DNA from 2 places in the Streptomyces sp. NPDC005496 genome. Region 2 is predicted to be linked to the other one. Evidence: riboswitches for the same ligand, from Rfam matches in the RefSeq annotation. Region 2 holds a riboswitch; the other holds the start of a gene.
What was found. A riboswitch is a leader RNA that binds a small molecule or an ion and turns the genes downstream of it on or off. The one in region 2 is predicted to bind cyclic di-AMP.
Positions count from the first base shown of each region.

Region 1: linked by a shared signal. The riboswitch ahead of ACFYQQ_RS12145 (NlpC/P60 family protein) and the one ahead of ACFYQQ_RS34815 (LysM peptidoglycan-binding domain-containing protein) in region 2 are both predicted to bind cyclic di-AMP.

Region 1 is NZ_JBIAJQ010000003.1:782,938-790,462, forward strand. Features, by position in the region: gene pcrA (DNA helicase PcrA) at 1-1,647, opposite strand, end outside; cyclic di-AMP (ydaO/yuaA leader) riboswitch at 2,136-2,293, shown strand; gene ACFYQQ_RS12145 (NlpC/P60 family protein) at 2,301-3,458, shown strand; gene ACFYQQ_RS12150 (hypothetical protein) at 3,646-3,999, opposite strand; gene ACFYQQ_RS12155 (NlpC/P60 family protein) at 4,544-5,623, shown strand; gene ACFYQQ_RS12160 (hypothetical protein) at 5,772-6,401, shown strand; gene ACFYQQ_RS12165 (response regulator transcription factor) at 6,542-7,321, opposite strand; gene ACFYQQ_RS12170 (PspC domain-containing protein) at 7,318-7,525, opposite strand, start outside.
Region 2 is NZ_JBIAJQ010000014.1:128,239-135,763, reverse strand. Features, by position in the region: gene ACFYQQ_RS34840 (ABC transporter substrate-binding protein) at 1-372, opposite strand, end outside; gene ACFYQQ_RS34835 (ferredoxin family protein) at 421-648, opposite strand; gene ACFYQQ_RS34830 (GntR family transcriptional regulator) at 745-1,524, opposite strand; gene fahA (fumarylacetoacetase) at 1,836-3,068, opposite strand; gene ACFYQQ_RS34820 (HAD family hydrolase) at 3,344-4,219, shown strand; gene ACFYQQ_RS34815 (LysM peptidoglycan-binding domain-containing protein) at 4,213-4,947, opposite strand; cyclic di-AMP (ydaO/yuaA leader) riboswitch at 4,955-5,114, opposite strand; gene ACFYQQ_RS34810 (CocE/NonD family hydrolase) at 5,676-7,525, opposite strand, start outside.

The sequences.
Region 1 (7,525 bases), on a different contig from region 2:
CGTCCGCAGGTCCTCCATCAGCGTGTTGAACCGCTTGACTGCGTTCGTCGAGCGGGCCGCCATGCCGTACGCCTCGTCGACGCGGCGCAGCGCCTGCGGGAAGCTGATCTTCTCCCGCTGGGCGAGGGCGTCGATCATGGCTTCCGCCCGGTCGCCGATGCCGCGCTTGGGCACGTTCATGATGCGGCGCAGCGGGACGGAGTCCTCCGGGTTCGACAGCACGCGCAGATACGCGAGGACGTCCCGGACCTCCTTGCGCTCGTAGAACCGGACGCCGCCGACGACCTTGTACGGCAGGCCGACGCGGATGAAGACCTCTTCGAAGACACGGGACTGGGCGTTCGTACGGTAGAAGACGGCGACGTCTCCCGCCTTGGCGTCGCCCGCGTCGGTGAGGCGGTCTATCTCGTCGGCGACGAACTGTGCCTCGTCGTGCTCCGTGTCGGCGACGTAGCCGGTGATGCGTGCGCCGGCGCCGGCGTTGGTCCACAGGTTCTTCGGGCGGCGGCTCTCGTTGCGCTCGATGACGGCGTTGGCGGCGCTCAGGATCGTCTGCGTGGAGCGGTAGTTCTGCTCCAGGAGGATCGTCGTCGCGTCCGGGTAGTCCTCCTCGAACTGGAGGATGTTGCGGATCGTCGCGCCGCGGAAGGCGTAGATCGACTGGTCGGCGTCACCGACGACGCACAGCTCGGCGGGCCCGAGGTCGCCCTCGGCGGGCGGCACGTCCACGGGGTGCTCGGCGGTGCCGACGAGCTCGCGGACGAGGGCGTACTGGGCGTGGTTCGTGTCCTGGTACTCGTCGACCAGCACGTGCCGGAAGCGGCGGTGGTAGTGCTCGGCGACGTCGGGGAAGGCGCGGAGCAGATTGACCGTCGTCATGATCAGGTCGTCGAAGTCGAGGGCGTTGGCCTCGCGCAGCCGCGACTGGTACATGGCGTAGGCCTGGGCGAGGGTCTTCTCGAAGCCGTCGGCGGCCTGGGCGGCGAAGTCCTCCTCGTCGATCAGCTCGTTCTTCAGGTTGCTGATCTTGGCGCTGAAGGACTTCGGCGGGAAGCGCTTCGGGTCGAGGTCCAGGTCGCGGCAGACCAGGGCCATGAGGCGCTTGGAGTCGGCGGCGTCGTAGATCGAGAAGGAGGAGGTGAAGCCGAGCCTCTTCGACTCGCGGCGCAGGATGCGGACGCAGGCGCTGTGGAAGGTCATCACCCACATCGCGTTGGCCCGCGGGCCGACGAGCTGCTCGACGCGCTCCTTCATCTCGCCCGCGGCCTTGTTCGTGAAGGTGATCGCGAGGATCTGGCCGGGGTGCACATGGCGCTCGCCCAGCAGGTACGCGATGCGGTGCGTGAGCACGCGGGTCTTGCCCGATCCGGCGCCTGCCACGATGAGCAGCGGGGAACCGGCGTGCACCACGGCCGCCCGCTGGTTCTCGTTCAGCCCGTCCAGCAGCGCCGCCGGGTCCACCGCGGGGCGCGCGGCGCCGTCGCGGTAGTACGCGTCCCTGCTCGGGGGCGCGTCGAAGCGGCCGCCGAACAGGTCGTCCGGGAGGTGCTCCGGCGTCCCGTCCTCGGGCGGCGGCGGGGGCTCTTCCTCGTGGGCCCCGGAGGGCTTGAGGTCCGCCAGGAAGCTGTCGTCAAAGAGGCTGCTCATCGCCTTCCGAGTCTAGGCCGCCCCACTGACACCCCGCGGCCACCTCGGGAACTCCGCCGCATTCCGGGACCGGCCCGCCGGTCACCGCCGCCCCGCTCCCCTCGTAGGCGCATCGCCCCCGCACCACTCGCCAGGCCCGCCGTCTTCCCGTACCCGGGCCGCCGCTTCGCCCCGTCGGGCAGCGTGCCGCTCCGTCCGGTGCCGCCCCCGCCGCCCGGCCGCTCTCGCCGTCCGGAACCACCCGGTCACCTGGGGTGACGGCCGGACGAGACGCACACCACGTCCGCCGAGGAAGGCGCACATGTCAGGACAATCAGTCGGAAAACGATCCGCGACGGCGGCGCGACCCGGTCCCCGCGAAAAAGGTCACGAAAACGTATCGGGCATATCGAACATCAACCTTCACAGAAGCCACACGCGTTGGCTAGCGTGCCGGTCAGGCCGCCCGACCCAACCGGCGAACGACGCCGGGCCGCGCGGCCTCCGCCGAGTCCGGCGCGCCCACGCGGCAACCGGAGCCGGGGACCCACCGACCTTGGGGTGAATCGGTCCGACCGCCTTGTCGGGCGCGGACCGTAGGGCAACCCTTCCGAACCACCCGCCCGAACCCGACAGCTAACTCGGTAGGCGGATCGTGGAAGGAGTCGCCTCTCTTGGCGTCGCATCGCAAATGGCGTCCTGCGGGAACGCGCGTAGCGGGTGTCCGGGCCCCGGGCCTCGCCACGGCGGCCCTCACGTCCGTGGCCCTGCTCTCGCAGACGGCGAACGCCGCGCCCTCGGCCGAACCCAGGCCGAGTCTCGAGGAAGTCCAGAAGAAGGTGGACGACCTCTACCACCAGGCCGAGACGGCCACCCAGAAGTACAACGCGGCCAAGGAGAAGAGCTCCAAGCAGCGCCAGCGCGTCGACACCCTGCTGGACGACGTGGCCAAGCGCACCGAGAAGCTCAACACGGCGCGCGAGGAGCTGGGTTCGTACGCCGCCGCCCAGTACCGCACCGGGGCCGCAGCCCCCGACACCGCGACCCTCCTGCTGGCGGACGACCCGCAGGACTACTTCGACCAGACCCAGCTCATGGGCCGTCTGACCAGCCGCCAGAAGGTGGCGGTGGACGACTACGTCACCGAGCAGGCGGCGACGGCGAAGAAGCGGGCGGAGGCCTCCGAGAGCCTGGAGAAGCTGACCACCTCGCAGCGGACGCTCAAGTCGACCAAGGCCGAGGTGCAGCGGAAGCTCGCCGACGCCCGCGGACTGCTCTCGAAGCTCACCGCCGAGGAGAAGGCGCGGCTCGCGGCGATCGAGGAGAAGAAGCGCGAGGAGGCCGACCGCAAGGCCGAGGAACTGGCCAGGCAGCAGGCCGCGCAGGAGGAGCGGAGCCGCGAGGAGACCGCCCAGCAGGACCAGGGCGACTCGGACGCCGGCGCGGGCGGCACGGCGGAGGACCCGGCGTACGCCACCACGGCCGACAAGGCCATCGCCTTCGCGCGGGCCCAGGTCGGCAAGCCGTACGTGTGGGGCGCGACCGGCCCGGACTCCTACGACTGCTCCGGTCTCACCCAGGCCGCCTGGAAGGCCGCGGGCGTCTCCCTGCCGCGCACCACCTGGGACCAGGTCGACGCGGGCACCACGGTCCCGCTCTCCGACATCAAGCCCGGTGACCTGGTCTTCTTCTACGACGACATCAGCCACGTCGGCCTGTACATCGGCAACGGCATGATGATCCACGCCCCGAAGCCGGGCGCGTACGTCCGCGAGGAGTCGATCTACTACGACGGCACCTCGTCGATCCACAGCGTGGTGCGCCCCGCGTAGGGGACGCCACCACGCCGGCACCCCCTCGCGTTCGTGTCCGGTACGGCCCCCGGGTCGCACCGGACACGGCCGCCGGGCCTGCCGATGACCATGGGGTCACGCCGGGCGCGGCCGTCGGGCCGGTCGGGGCGGTCGGGCCGGTCGGGCCGGTCGGGCCGGTCGCCCAGGGTTCCCCGGGCGGGCGCCGTCAGGTCCAGAGCACCGCGATGAAGATGTTCGCGACGGTCAGCAGGCCGACCGCGGCGAAGGCGCCCTTGTCGACCTTCTCCTCGTCGCGCTTCACGTAGACGAGCCCGAGGATCACGATCAGCAGGGCCAGCTTCACGCCGAGCTTGACGTTGTCGAGCGAGTTGTCGTCGGCTTGGTTGAGACCGACCAGCACGACTCCGGTGACCAGCATGGTGAGCGCGCCGTGCAGCATCGCGGGGACGAAGCGGGCCGTGCCCTGGCCCATCGCCTTCATCTGGGTGAGGAAGCCGCCGAGGAGCGCGGCGATGCCGATGATGTGCAGGCCGACGAAGAGATGGATGAGTACGTCCATGCGCCGGAGCCTAATCGGGGCCCCGCCGGCCGCCTCCACCAGCCCTCCCTCCGGCTCCGGTAGCCGTCTCCAGCGACCCGCTTCCGGCTCCGGCAGCCGTCCGGCCCCCCGGTCGGTCGCACCCCACGGGACCCACCCGCCGCAGTGTTCACCTCCGTCTCGGCGGTCACGCGACATCTCTCACGACCGCCCAGTGGGCTCATAGCACCAGGGTCTCGGGCCCCGTCGGAAAATCCCCGCTTCGGTCAGCACTCAGCGTCAAGCCGACGCCCACGGACCGGGAGCGCGGTCACATCCGGTCACCCGGCGGACCTCTCCCGCCACTTCCGCACATGGCGTCACCGGCCGCTCACGCTCAGGTTTAGCGTCCTCCCCCAGGTGACCGGCTCTCCACCGCCGCCCGGGCCAGGGGCGGCAACCGGTCGCTTCCGCCGAAAGGTCCGGCGGCGCCCCGCTCCCCCTGTGCGGGCCGTCGCCGGACGCGTCGCCGTGCCCCGCCGGGCGGCCGTGCGGAACGAGTCTTCGCGAAAGGATGTGTGCCCTCGTGGCATCGCACCGCAAGCCCAGACAACGCTCACTCGGCGGTCAGACGGCCCGCACCGCCGCCACCCTCGCCCTCGCGGGCGCGGCGACGGCCACCGCCTTCGAGGGGACGGGACACGCCGAACCGCAGCTCTCCCCGGCGCAGGTCAAGGCCAAGGTCGACAAGCTGTACCAGGAGGCGGAGGTCGCCACCGAGAAGTACAACGGGGCGAAGGAGAAGGCCGACAAGGGGGAGCGGCGGCTCAGGACGCTGCGCGACGAGGCGGCCCGCAGGACGGACCGCCTCAACTCGGCCCGGGACGCGCTGGGTTCGATCGCCACGGCGCAGTACCGCACCGGCGGCCTCGACCCCGCCGTGCAGCTCGCGCTGTCCGAGGACCCCGACCGGTACCTGGACGGGGCCGCCTTCGCCGAACGTGCGGGAAGCCGGCAGGCCGCGGCCGTGGCGCGCGTACGCAAGCAGCTGCGCGAGATCGAGCAGCTGCGGGGCGCCGCCCGCGTCGAGCTGACCTCCCTCAAGTCCCGGCAGGCCGAGCTCAAGCGGCAGAAGAAGACGGTCAACACGAAGCTGGGCGAGGCACGCCGGTTGCTGTCCCGGCTCACGGACGAGCAGCGGGCGCGGCTCTCGGCGGACGGCGGCGGCACCGGGCACGCCTCGCGGGCCGGCGCACGGGAGACGGCGGGCCTCCCGTCCGGCACCGGCACGAGTGCCACCCCGGCCAAGGCGCCCGGTTCCCGGGCGGCGGAGGCGGTCGCGTACGCCTATCAGAAGCTCGGCAGCCCCTACGTGTGGGGCGCCACCGGCCCCAACGCCTTCGACTGCTCGGGCCTCACCCAGGCCGCGTACCGCGCCGCGGGCGTGTCGCTGCCCCGCACGACGTACGCCCAGATCGGGGCCGGCCGGCGGGTCTCGCGCGCCGAACTCCAGCCGGGGGACCTCGTCTTCTTCTACTCGGGAATCAGCCATGTGGGCATCTACGTCGGAGGCGGCCGGATGATCCACGCCCCCAACCCGTCGGCGCCGGTACGACTGGCGCCGATCGACGAGATGCCGTTTGCGGGGGCTACGCGGGTGGTGTGAGGACCCCGTACGGCAGGCGGAGGATTCCGGCCGGACGCGGGTACGCGCTGATGGCATGGCCACGTTCGCGCGGTAGCGTCGACCGCAGACGCGCACCGTCCGTCGTGGTCCAGCGGCATCGCCGCCCGTCGCCGTCCGAGAGGTCCCGATGTCCCCTTCCCTGCTGCCGCTTCCGCCGCCCTGGCAGCTGCGGACCTGGCCGGACCGGTCGGCGCTGCTGGCCGACCGGGGGCGGGCCCTGGAGGAGTTGCGGGCGCGAAGCCTCGGGGTGCACCGGGTGCTGCTGCTGTGGCTGTTGTCGCTCGTGGCGATCATCGGGTGGGCGCTGCTGGTGCTGCCGCTCCAGCAGTTCGAGCAGGGTGATCCGACCCGCGTGGTGCTGGGGCCGATCTTCGCGATCCTCGGGCTCGCCTCGCTCGCCCCGCCCGTCGTCGCGGTCGCCGTGGCCGTCCGCCGCGACCGCCAGATCGAGCAACTCCTCGACGCCTGGCTGGTGTTGGACAGTCACCCGCCGACGGACGCCCGCCTGCGCTCCCCCGGCCTCAGCCTCTTCTGGCTGCTCTCGTCCACCGTCATGTGCGCGATCGGGCTGTGGGCGTCGCTCGCGGCGGTCTCAGGCGCCGAGCCGGGCCGCGACGCGCACAGCGACGTCGTCCTGGGGATGGGCATCGGGCTGATCCTGTGGCTGACGGGCCTGCTCGGGATCGCGAAGGCCGTACGCCACTACCGCTGGGTGCTACGGGTCCTGGGACCGGCGCCGGCCGCGACGCCCCGCTGACACCGCTCACCCCCGCCGACCCGGACGACCGGCGGGCCCCGACCGCCCTCGGCCCGCCGCAGCCCCGCGCCTTCCCCGGGTGCGGGCCCGCCGAGTACGGGCGCGTGACCACCGGGTACGGGCGCGAGAGGCCCGGTCGCTCACACCAGCCGGCGCGCCGTCGCCCAGCGGGTCAGCTCGTGCCGGTTCGACAGCTGGAGCTTCCTCAGCACCGCCGAGACATGGGACTCGACCGTCTTGACGGAGATGAACAGCTGCTTGGCGATCTCCTTGTACGCGTAGCCGCGGGCGATGAGGCGCAGGACCTCGCGCTCGCGCTGGGTGAGGCGGTCGAGGTCCTCGTCGACCGGCGGGGCGTCGGTCGAGGCGAAGGCGTCCAGGACGAACCCGGCCAGGCGGGGCGAGAAGACCGCGTCGCCGTCCTGGACCCGGAAGATGGAGTCCACCAGGTCGGTGCCGGTGATCGTCTTGGTGACGTAGCCCCGGGCGCCGCCGCGGATCACGCCGATCACGTCCTCCGCGGCGTCCGAGACCGAGAGCGCGAGGAAGCGCACCGGCTGCTCCGGGTCGGCCATCAACGGTGCGCAGCGGCGCAGCACTTCGACGCCTCCGCCGCCCGGCAGGTGGACGTCGAGGAGGACGACCTCGGGCCGGGTGGCCGTGATGACCGTGACCGCCTGGTCGACGTCGGCGGCCTCGCCGACCACCTCCACGCCGGTCCGCTCGGTCTCCCCGATCTCGGCCTGCACCCCCGTACGGAACATGCGGTGGTCGTCGACGAGCACGACCCGCGCCCGGCGCCCGCCCGCGGCCGGCCCGGCCGGTTCCGTGGGCTCGCCGGCCCCCGTGGCGCCCGCCTCGGCAGAACTTCCGGGTCCCGCGGGCCCCTTGGCCTCGTCCGGCCCGTTCACGTCGCTCATGACGTACTCTCCGCCCTCTCCATCTCCAGCTCGACCTCCGTGCCGCCGTCCGGCACCGCACGCAGCCGCGCCGTGCCGCCGTTGCGCTCCATGCGGCCGATGATCGATTCTCTGACGCCCATGCGGTCGGCGGGTATCGCGTCGAGGTCGAAGCCCGGGCCGCGGTCCCGCACGGACACGAAGACCGTCCTGCCCTCGACTTCG
Region 2 (7,525 bases):
GCCGGTGACGGAGACGAGCCGCGTCGGGCGGTCGAGCTGCCGTCCGCGCGCGGCGTTGATGAGCAGCGGGAAGTCGCCCATCGAGCCGATGTCGATCTTCCCGGCGGTCATCTGGGCGGTGATCGGGGCGCCGGTCGCGTAGTCCTGCCAGGCCACCTTGTAGGTGGTGCCGTCGCCGAGGGCGTTCAGCTCCCGCTCGAAGTAGCCGAGGGAGCGGAGCAGGGTGCCCGCCGTGACGGTGTTGATCGTCTTGGACTGGTAGCCGACGGTGACGGTGACGGTGGAGCCGTCGCCGGCCTCGGCGTCACCGCCGCAGCCGGCGAGGGGGAGCAGGATCAGGGCGGCGGTCGCCGCGGCCGCGGTGCGCTTCAGGGGAGTTCGCATGGGAGTCGGGGCCTTCCACCGGTGCGGTTCGAGGGGTCAGCGGAGCAGGTAGGGCATGTTGACCGTGACGGCGCCGGTGGGGCAGCGGGCCGCGCACGGGCCGCAGTACCAGCACTCGTCGACGTGCATGTACGCCTTGCCGTTGCTCTCGTCGATGGCGAGGGAGTCCAGCGGGCACATGTCGACGCAGAGGGTGCAGCCGTCGATGCACTTCGACTCGTCGATGGTCACGGGCACGTCGGCCCGCTGGGGCGCCAAAGGCATGGCTGTCTCCAGGAATCGGTACGCGGGAAGGTGGCCGCGGGACGGCGCGGCACCGGAGCGGGGGCGCCGCGGCGGGGCCGCCCGCGGCGGGCGGGACTACAGCAGGCGGCGCAACTGACCGCTCATGGTGATGCGGTCGCCGCGGAAGCGGATGAACTCCAGGTCGACGGGGCGGCCGTCACAGAGATGGGTGAGGCGTTCCAGCATCAGCACGGCCGTGCCGCGCGGTGCCTCCAGTACGGCCGCGGAGTGCGCGTCCGCGTTCACGGCCTCCAGGGTGATCTCGGCGTGCCCGAGCGGCCGGCCGGTGATCGACTCCAGGAGCCGGAAGACGTCCGTGTTCTCCAGGTCGGCGCCGAGCAGGGCGGTGCCGATGTCGAGGGGGATGTAGGTGAGGTCGAGGGAGAGGGGCAGACCGTCCAGGCGGCGCAGGCGCTCGATGTAGAGGACGTCGGAGCCGGACGGCACGCCCAGGCGTTCGGCGACCGGGGCCGGTGCGGCGACCGGGCCGGCGGTCCGCACCTCGTTGCTGACCTGGCCGTGTTCGCGCAGGGTCTCCGCGAGTCCCATCAGCCGGTCGAGTCCGTGCGCGTACTTCTGGGCGGCGACGACCGTGCCGACGCCGGGCACCCGGGTGACCAGGCCCTCGGCGCGCAGCAGGTCCAGGGCCTGGCGGACGGTGTTGCGGGAGGCGCGGTAGTCGTCACCGATCGCCGCCTCGTGCGGGAGCGTGCCGTCCGGGAAGCCGCCGGCCAGCACCTGATGGCGCAGCAGGTCGGCGAGCTGCCTCGCCCGGTCCGCACGCAGCCGCCGCCGGCGGGCGGCGACGGTGGTCGCGCCTGCTCCGGCGTGCTCTCGGATACGTTCGGTGGGCATGCGAGGGACCATACCCACGGGGTGCGGGCCGTGGTGTTGCCGCAGTGTTGCGCCACCTGCGCCATGGAGCGGGACCGGTCTGACCTGCGGTTCTTTCATCCACCGGGCAAGATCTGCCACCGGCACGGCCACTGCCGGCGCCACCGGCACAGCCACCGCCGGTGCCACCCCGCAGGCCCCGCCCGGTCCGCGCCGTCGCCGGGTGCACCGCCGCCCCCGTCACCGTCACCGTCGCCGTCACCCTCCGTCCCGGCGCCGGTGGAGCGCGCAGCGGTTCGCGTGTGTGCGTCACCGCCGCGGCCCGGCGGTGGTCAGCCCCTCGGGACGATCCTGCCGGTCACCTCGCCCAGTCCGACCCGGGTGCCGCCCGGACCGGGGGCCCAGGCCGTGAGGGTGACCTCGTCGCCGTCCTCCAGGAACGTCCGCTTGCCGTCGGGGAGTTCGAGGGCGTCGCGGCCGTTCCAGGTGAGCTCCAGCAGGGAACCGCGTTCACCCTCGGTGGGACCGCTGACCGTCCCCGACCCGTACAGGTCGCCGGTCCGCAGGGACGCCCCGTTGACCGTCATGTGCGTCAACTGCTGTGCCGCGGTCCAGTACATGGTGGAGAAGGGCGGCTCGGACACCGTGTGGCCGTTGATGGCCACGGAGATCCGCAGGTCGTAGCCGCCGGGGTCCTCGGCGGAGTCGTCCAGGTAGGGCAGCAGCGGGTGGGTGCGCGCGGGCGGCGCGACCCGGGCGTCCTCCAGCGCGTCGAGCGGGGTGATCCAGGCCGACACCGAGGTGGCGAAGGACTTGCCGAGGAAGGGCCCGAGCGGGACGTACTCCCAGGCCTGGATGTCGCGCGCCGACCAGTCGTTGAGGAGGCAGAGGCCGAACACGTGGTCGCGGAAGGCCGACAGGGGGACCGGGGCGCCCGGCGCGGAGGGGGCGCCGACGACGAAGCCGACCTCCGCCTCGATGTCCAGGCGCACCGACGGGCCGAACACCGGGGCCGCGTCCGCGGGGGCCTTGCGCTGGCCCGACGGCCGGATCACGTCGGTCCCCGACACCACGACGGTGCCGGACCGGCCGTGGTAACCGATCGGCAGGTGCTTCCAGTTGGGCGTGAGGGAGTCCTCGGCGTCCGGGCGGAAGATCTGCCCGACGTTGCGGGCGTGGTTCTCGGAGGCGTAGAAGTCGACGTAGTCCGCGACCTCGAACGGCAGGTGCAGGGTCACCTCGGAGAGCGGGTGCAGCAGGGGCTCGATCGTCTCCCGGTGGGCCGGGACCGTCACCCACGCGGTGAGGGCGCGCCGTACGTCGGACCAGGCCGTGGGGCCCGCCGCCAGCAGGGGGTTCAGGCTCGGCTGCGCGAGCAGGGCCTCGTAGGGGGAGCCGAGGGCCCGCGCCGCGGCGCCCGCGTCGAGCACGCGGTCCCCGAGCCGGACCCCCACCCGCCGCGCGCCGGGAGCCGCCGGGTCGCCGGAACCCGCCGGGGAGAACACGCCGTACGGAAGGTTGTGCGGACCGAAGGGGTCGCCCTCGGGGACATCGAAGGGGGGCATCGGGTGCTGCCTCGCTTTCGTGCTCGCCTGTGATCCATGTGTTCCACGCGTTCCATGTGGTCGCGGCACACGTTACGTGGGAGAGACGACCGGAGACAGGTCCCGTGGCGCTCGGCTCACCGTGCCTGAAGAGTGCGCAATGTCCGTTCAGGCCGTACCGGTGTCCTGTGGTCCCCGTCGATCCCCGTACCGGTGAAGGGCGTTGCTGTCGGGATACCGGACGTCGTCCGGTTCACGCCGGGCCGTTGGGGCGGCGGGTCCGTATTCTTCGGATCATGGCCGCTCCGACTGCATATTCACTCATCGCCACTGACCTGGACGGAACGCTGCTGCGCGGCGACGACACCCTCTCCGGGAGGACGCGGGCCGCGCTGGCGCGGGTGGCCGGGGCGGGCGGCCGGCATCTGGTGGTGACGGGGCGCCCGGCGCCGAGAGTGCGCCCGCTGCTGGAGCAACTCGGCGGCGAGGGGCTCGCGGTGTGCGGTCAGGGCGCGCAGCTGTACGACGCCGGCACCGGCCGTCTGCTGTGGTCGGTGACCCTGGACCGGGAGCTGGCCGAGACCGCGCTCGGCAAGATCGAGGCCGAGGTCGGGGAGGTCTACGCGGCCGTGGACCAGGACGGGGTGGACGGGCTCACCCTCATCGAGCCGGGCTATCTGATGCCGCACCCGACGCTGCCCGCGGTGCGGGTGCGGCGCCGTGACGACCTGTGGACGCGGCCCATCAGCAAGGTGCTGCTCCGCCACCCCTCGCTGTCCGACGACGAGTTGGCGTCGGTGGCGCGAATGACGGTCGATTCGCTGGCGACGGTCACCATGTCGGGTCCGGGCACCGTCGAACTCCAGCCATACGGCGTGACCAAGGCGACGGGCCTCGCGCTCGCCGCCGGTCATCTCGGCCTGTCGCCGTCGGACACGATCGCGTTCGGGGACATGCCGAACGACATCCCGATGTTCGACTGGGCCGCCCACGGCGTCGCCATGGCCAACGCCCACCCCGAACTCAGGGCGGTTGCCGACGAGATCGCCCTCTCGAACGAGGACGACGGCATCGCGGTCGTCCTGGAACGGCTGTTCCCCGGCCCTGGGGACCGGGGAACAGCGGGCCTCGCGGTCCGGGGGGCCGCCGCCGCCCCGGGCCCGGCTCAGTAGGCGCCGAAGACGTTGTCGATCGAGCCGTACTTGTCGGCGGCGTAGTTGCAGGCGGCGGTGATGTTCGCGACCGGGTCGTACGGGTCCATCGACGTGCCGTCCACGTGGTAGGCGGCGAAGGTCGGGTCGATGACCTGGAGGAGGCCCTTGGACGGCGTGCCGGCCACGGCGTTGGAGTCCCAGTTGTTGATCGCCTGGGGGTTGCCCGAGGACTCCCGGATGATGTTGCGGTGGATGCCGTCGTAGCTGCCCGGTATGCCCTTCTGGGCCATGATGTCCAGGGCTTCCTTGATCCAGCCGTCCAGGTCGTTCGTGTACGTCTTCGCGGTCGCGGGCGCGGCGGCGGTCTTGGCCGTCGCGGCGGCCGTCGTCGCCGTCCCCTTCACGGTCTTCGTGCCCACCGTCAGCTTCAGGCCCGGCCGGATCATCGACGGGTTGCTGCCGATGACGGCGCGGTTGGCGTCGTACAGCTTCTTCCAGTCGCCGGTCTTGGCGTGCTCACGGGCGATCTTGGACAGGGTGTCGCCCAAGGCCACCTTGTAGGTGACGAGCTGGACCTGCGGGACGGCGGCCGGCACGGACTGCGCGGCCTGGGCCGGCTGTGCCGCCTGGGCGCCGGTGGCGCCGATCAGGGGGAGTACGAGTGCGGCTCCGCCCGCTCCCGCGGCGATGAACCCGCGGGTGAGGACGGTGTTTCGGGGACGACGGTGCTTGCCTCGAACGGCCATGGCGCGTTTTTTTCCTCTCCGGTGCCTGCGAGGTGAGCTGTCGGGTTCGGGCTGGGAGGTGCCCGGCCGCACATGACGTGCGACTTGACCCCAAGCCGTTCCGGGTGTCGCCGGACCGGCGCTTTCGTGGGTCCCCCGCTCCTGCCGTGCGTGGGTGGGTGGGGTCACCGAGCGGCGGCAGGATTAGGCGGGTCCGCTCGGATCGACGTGAACGTATGCGAGAGCACATGTCCGAAACAAGGCCCGATTTCCCGTGCCAAGGCATTTGATCTACCTCTGAACAGGGTGGAAATAGTCCGATTAGACCGGAACGTGAAACTCAACTTGCCTTTAGCAAAGGGAGACTTGTCGACTCGGGGTGGCCGAAAGATCGATTCGGGCGTGACCCATTTCACGCGACTAAGACATGTCAAAGCGTAAGCAAGGCAGGCAAGTCGGGCATTAACGGGCGACCGGGAGGCGCCGCCGGGTCACACCGGCCCGGGCGCGACGCGCGCCGCGCGCCTCGGGGCGGACGTGGCGCGGACCCCGGGGCGGACGGTGGCGCGTGCCCGGGCGGGCGGCGATGCGGGCCCCGGCACGGATGGTGGCGCGGACCCGGACGGGCGGCGACGCGGACCCGGGGCGGGCGGTGGCGGGTCCCCCGGCGCGGACCGCGGCGCGGGCGCGCGCGCCGGCCCCCGCCGCGTCCCTGACCTGGACGGCGGGGGCCGAACCGCCGGGTGTGGCTAGCCCGCCGTGCGCGGGATGCGCCGCTCCCACGTCCGGTGGAAGACGACCTCGTCCCCGTCGGTGCAGATCACCTCGTTCGAGGTGATGAACTCGCCCGCGTCGCAGCTGACTTCGGAGTGCGTCTCCACGTGGGCGTCCCACCCGGCGTCCGGCCGGTGCAGCCGGATCGACCAGTCCGAACGGGTCCGCGCGGACAGCGGATCCCACTCGCCGGTCGTGTATGTCTCCAGGGCGTCCTCCGTGACCTCCAGGCCGTCCGGGTACACCCGGGTGTCGCCGTGGCGCGGGTCGACCTCCAGGCGCCAGACGCCCGCGGCGACATCGCGCACGACCAGCCGCTCCGGGCGGGGCTCGTCCAGGGTCGCCGGGACGACCGCGCCCAGCGGCTCCGCCTCCTCCGGTTCGCCGAAGGTGATGGAGGGGTCCGACTCCCGTACGCGCACCGGCAGTTCGAGGGAGCTGCCCTCCGGGTGCAGGGTGAAACCGGTGTCCGAATCCGGCTGCGGCCAGATCCAGGGCCAGTACGCCGAGGAGACGGCGAGCCGGATGCGGTGGCCCGGCGGGAAGGCGTAGCCGATGGCGCTCAGCTCGAACGTCACGTCCTCGGTGGCGCCCGGCGGCCACTCCACCACCCGGTCCGTGCCCTCCCGGGCGCCGAGGTTGAGCACGCCCCGGGTGACGAGCGTGGACGCCCCGTCCGGGAACACGTCGCAGACCCGGGCGACGACCTGCCCGCGCGGCACGGGCGACGTCAGCCGCAGCCGGACCCGGGGCCGCCCGAGCACCCAGGTCTCCTCCCGCACCTCGAACTCGAAGCACGCCGACTTCGCGTCCTCGTCCCGCTGGTCCGGCGGGAGGTCCCCGTCGTCCCCGACGGGCAGGAAGCGGCCGGCGTCCAGCCCGGTGTGCAGCGGGGAGCGCACCGGCACGGGCACGCCCCGCAGCGCGTACGTCACCGGCGTCACCGTCGGCGCGGGCCAGGCGTCGTCACCCACCCAGCGGCCGGGCAGCACCGGGTGGACGGTGGCCGGAACGTGCGAGTCGCAGACGTACGCCCGCAGGAGCGGCTCGGACATCACACCGGTGCCCGAGGCGTCACCGGCCCCGGAGCCGGGCCGCAGCCAGTGGTCCCACCAGCGCAGCGTCTCCTGGAGGAAGCCGATCGCGGGGCCCGGCGGCAGCCCCCGGTCCGGGTACTGGTGCGACCAGGGCCCGATCAGCCCCCGTACCCGGTCGGCCGGGAGGTGCTCGACCAGCCGCAGGACCGTGTCCCGGTACGGGTCGTGCCAGCCGCCGACCGCCAGCACCGCGGCCCGCACCGAGCCGTAGTCCTCGCGCACGCTGCCGCGCCGCCAGTACGCGTCACGCGTCTGGTGCGCCAGCCAGGTGTGGACGAAGGGCTCCACGGCCTCCAGCCGCCGCACCCACATGTCGCGCCACATCACCTGGCCGACGTACCGGGGGTCCGGCGGCCGGCAGGCGAAGGCGAGCAGCGCCGCCGCGCGGGCCGGCATGTCGCCGGCCAGCACGGAACCGCCCAGGTAGTGCCGGTCGTTGTCGTAGCGGTCGTCCGTCGCGCAGACCGTGACGACGGCCTTCAGCGGCTCGGGTGCCAGGACCGCGACCTGGAGCGCGTCGAAGCCGCCCCAGGACAGCCCGAACATGCCGACCCGCCCGCTGCACCAGGGCTGGGCCGCGAGCCAGTTCACGACCTCGACGCCGTCGTCCGCCTCCACGCGCGCGTGCTCGTCCGCCGGCAGCCCCTCGGAGTTGCCGTGGCCGCGCACGTCCACCCGGACCGAGGCGTAGCCGTGGCCCGCGTACCAGGGGTGGCGCTGCCAGTCGC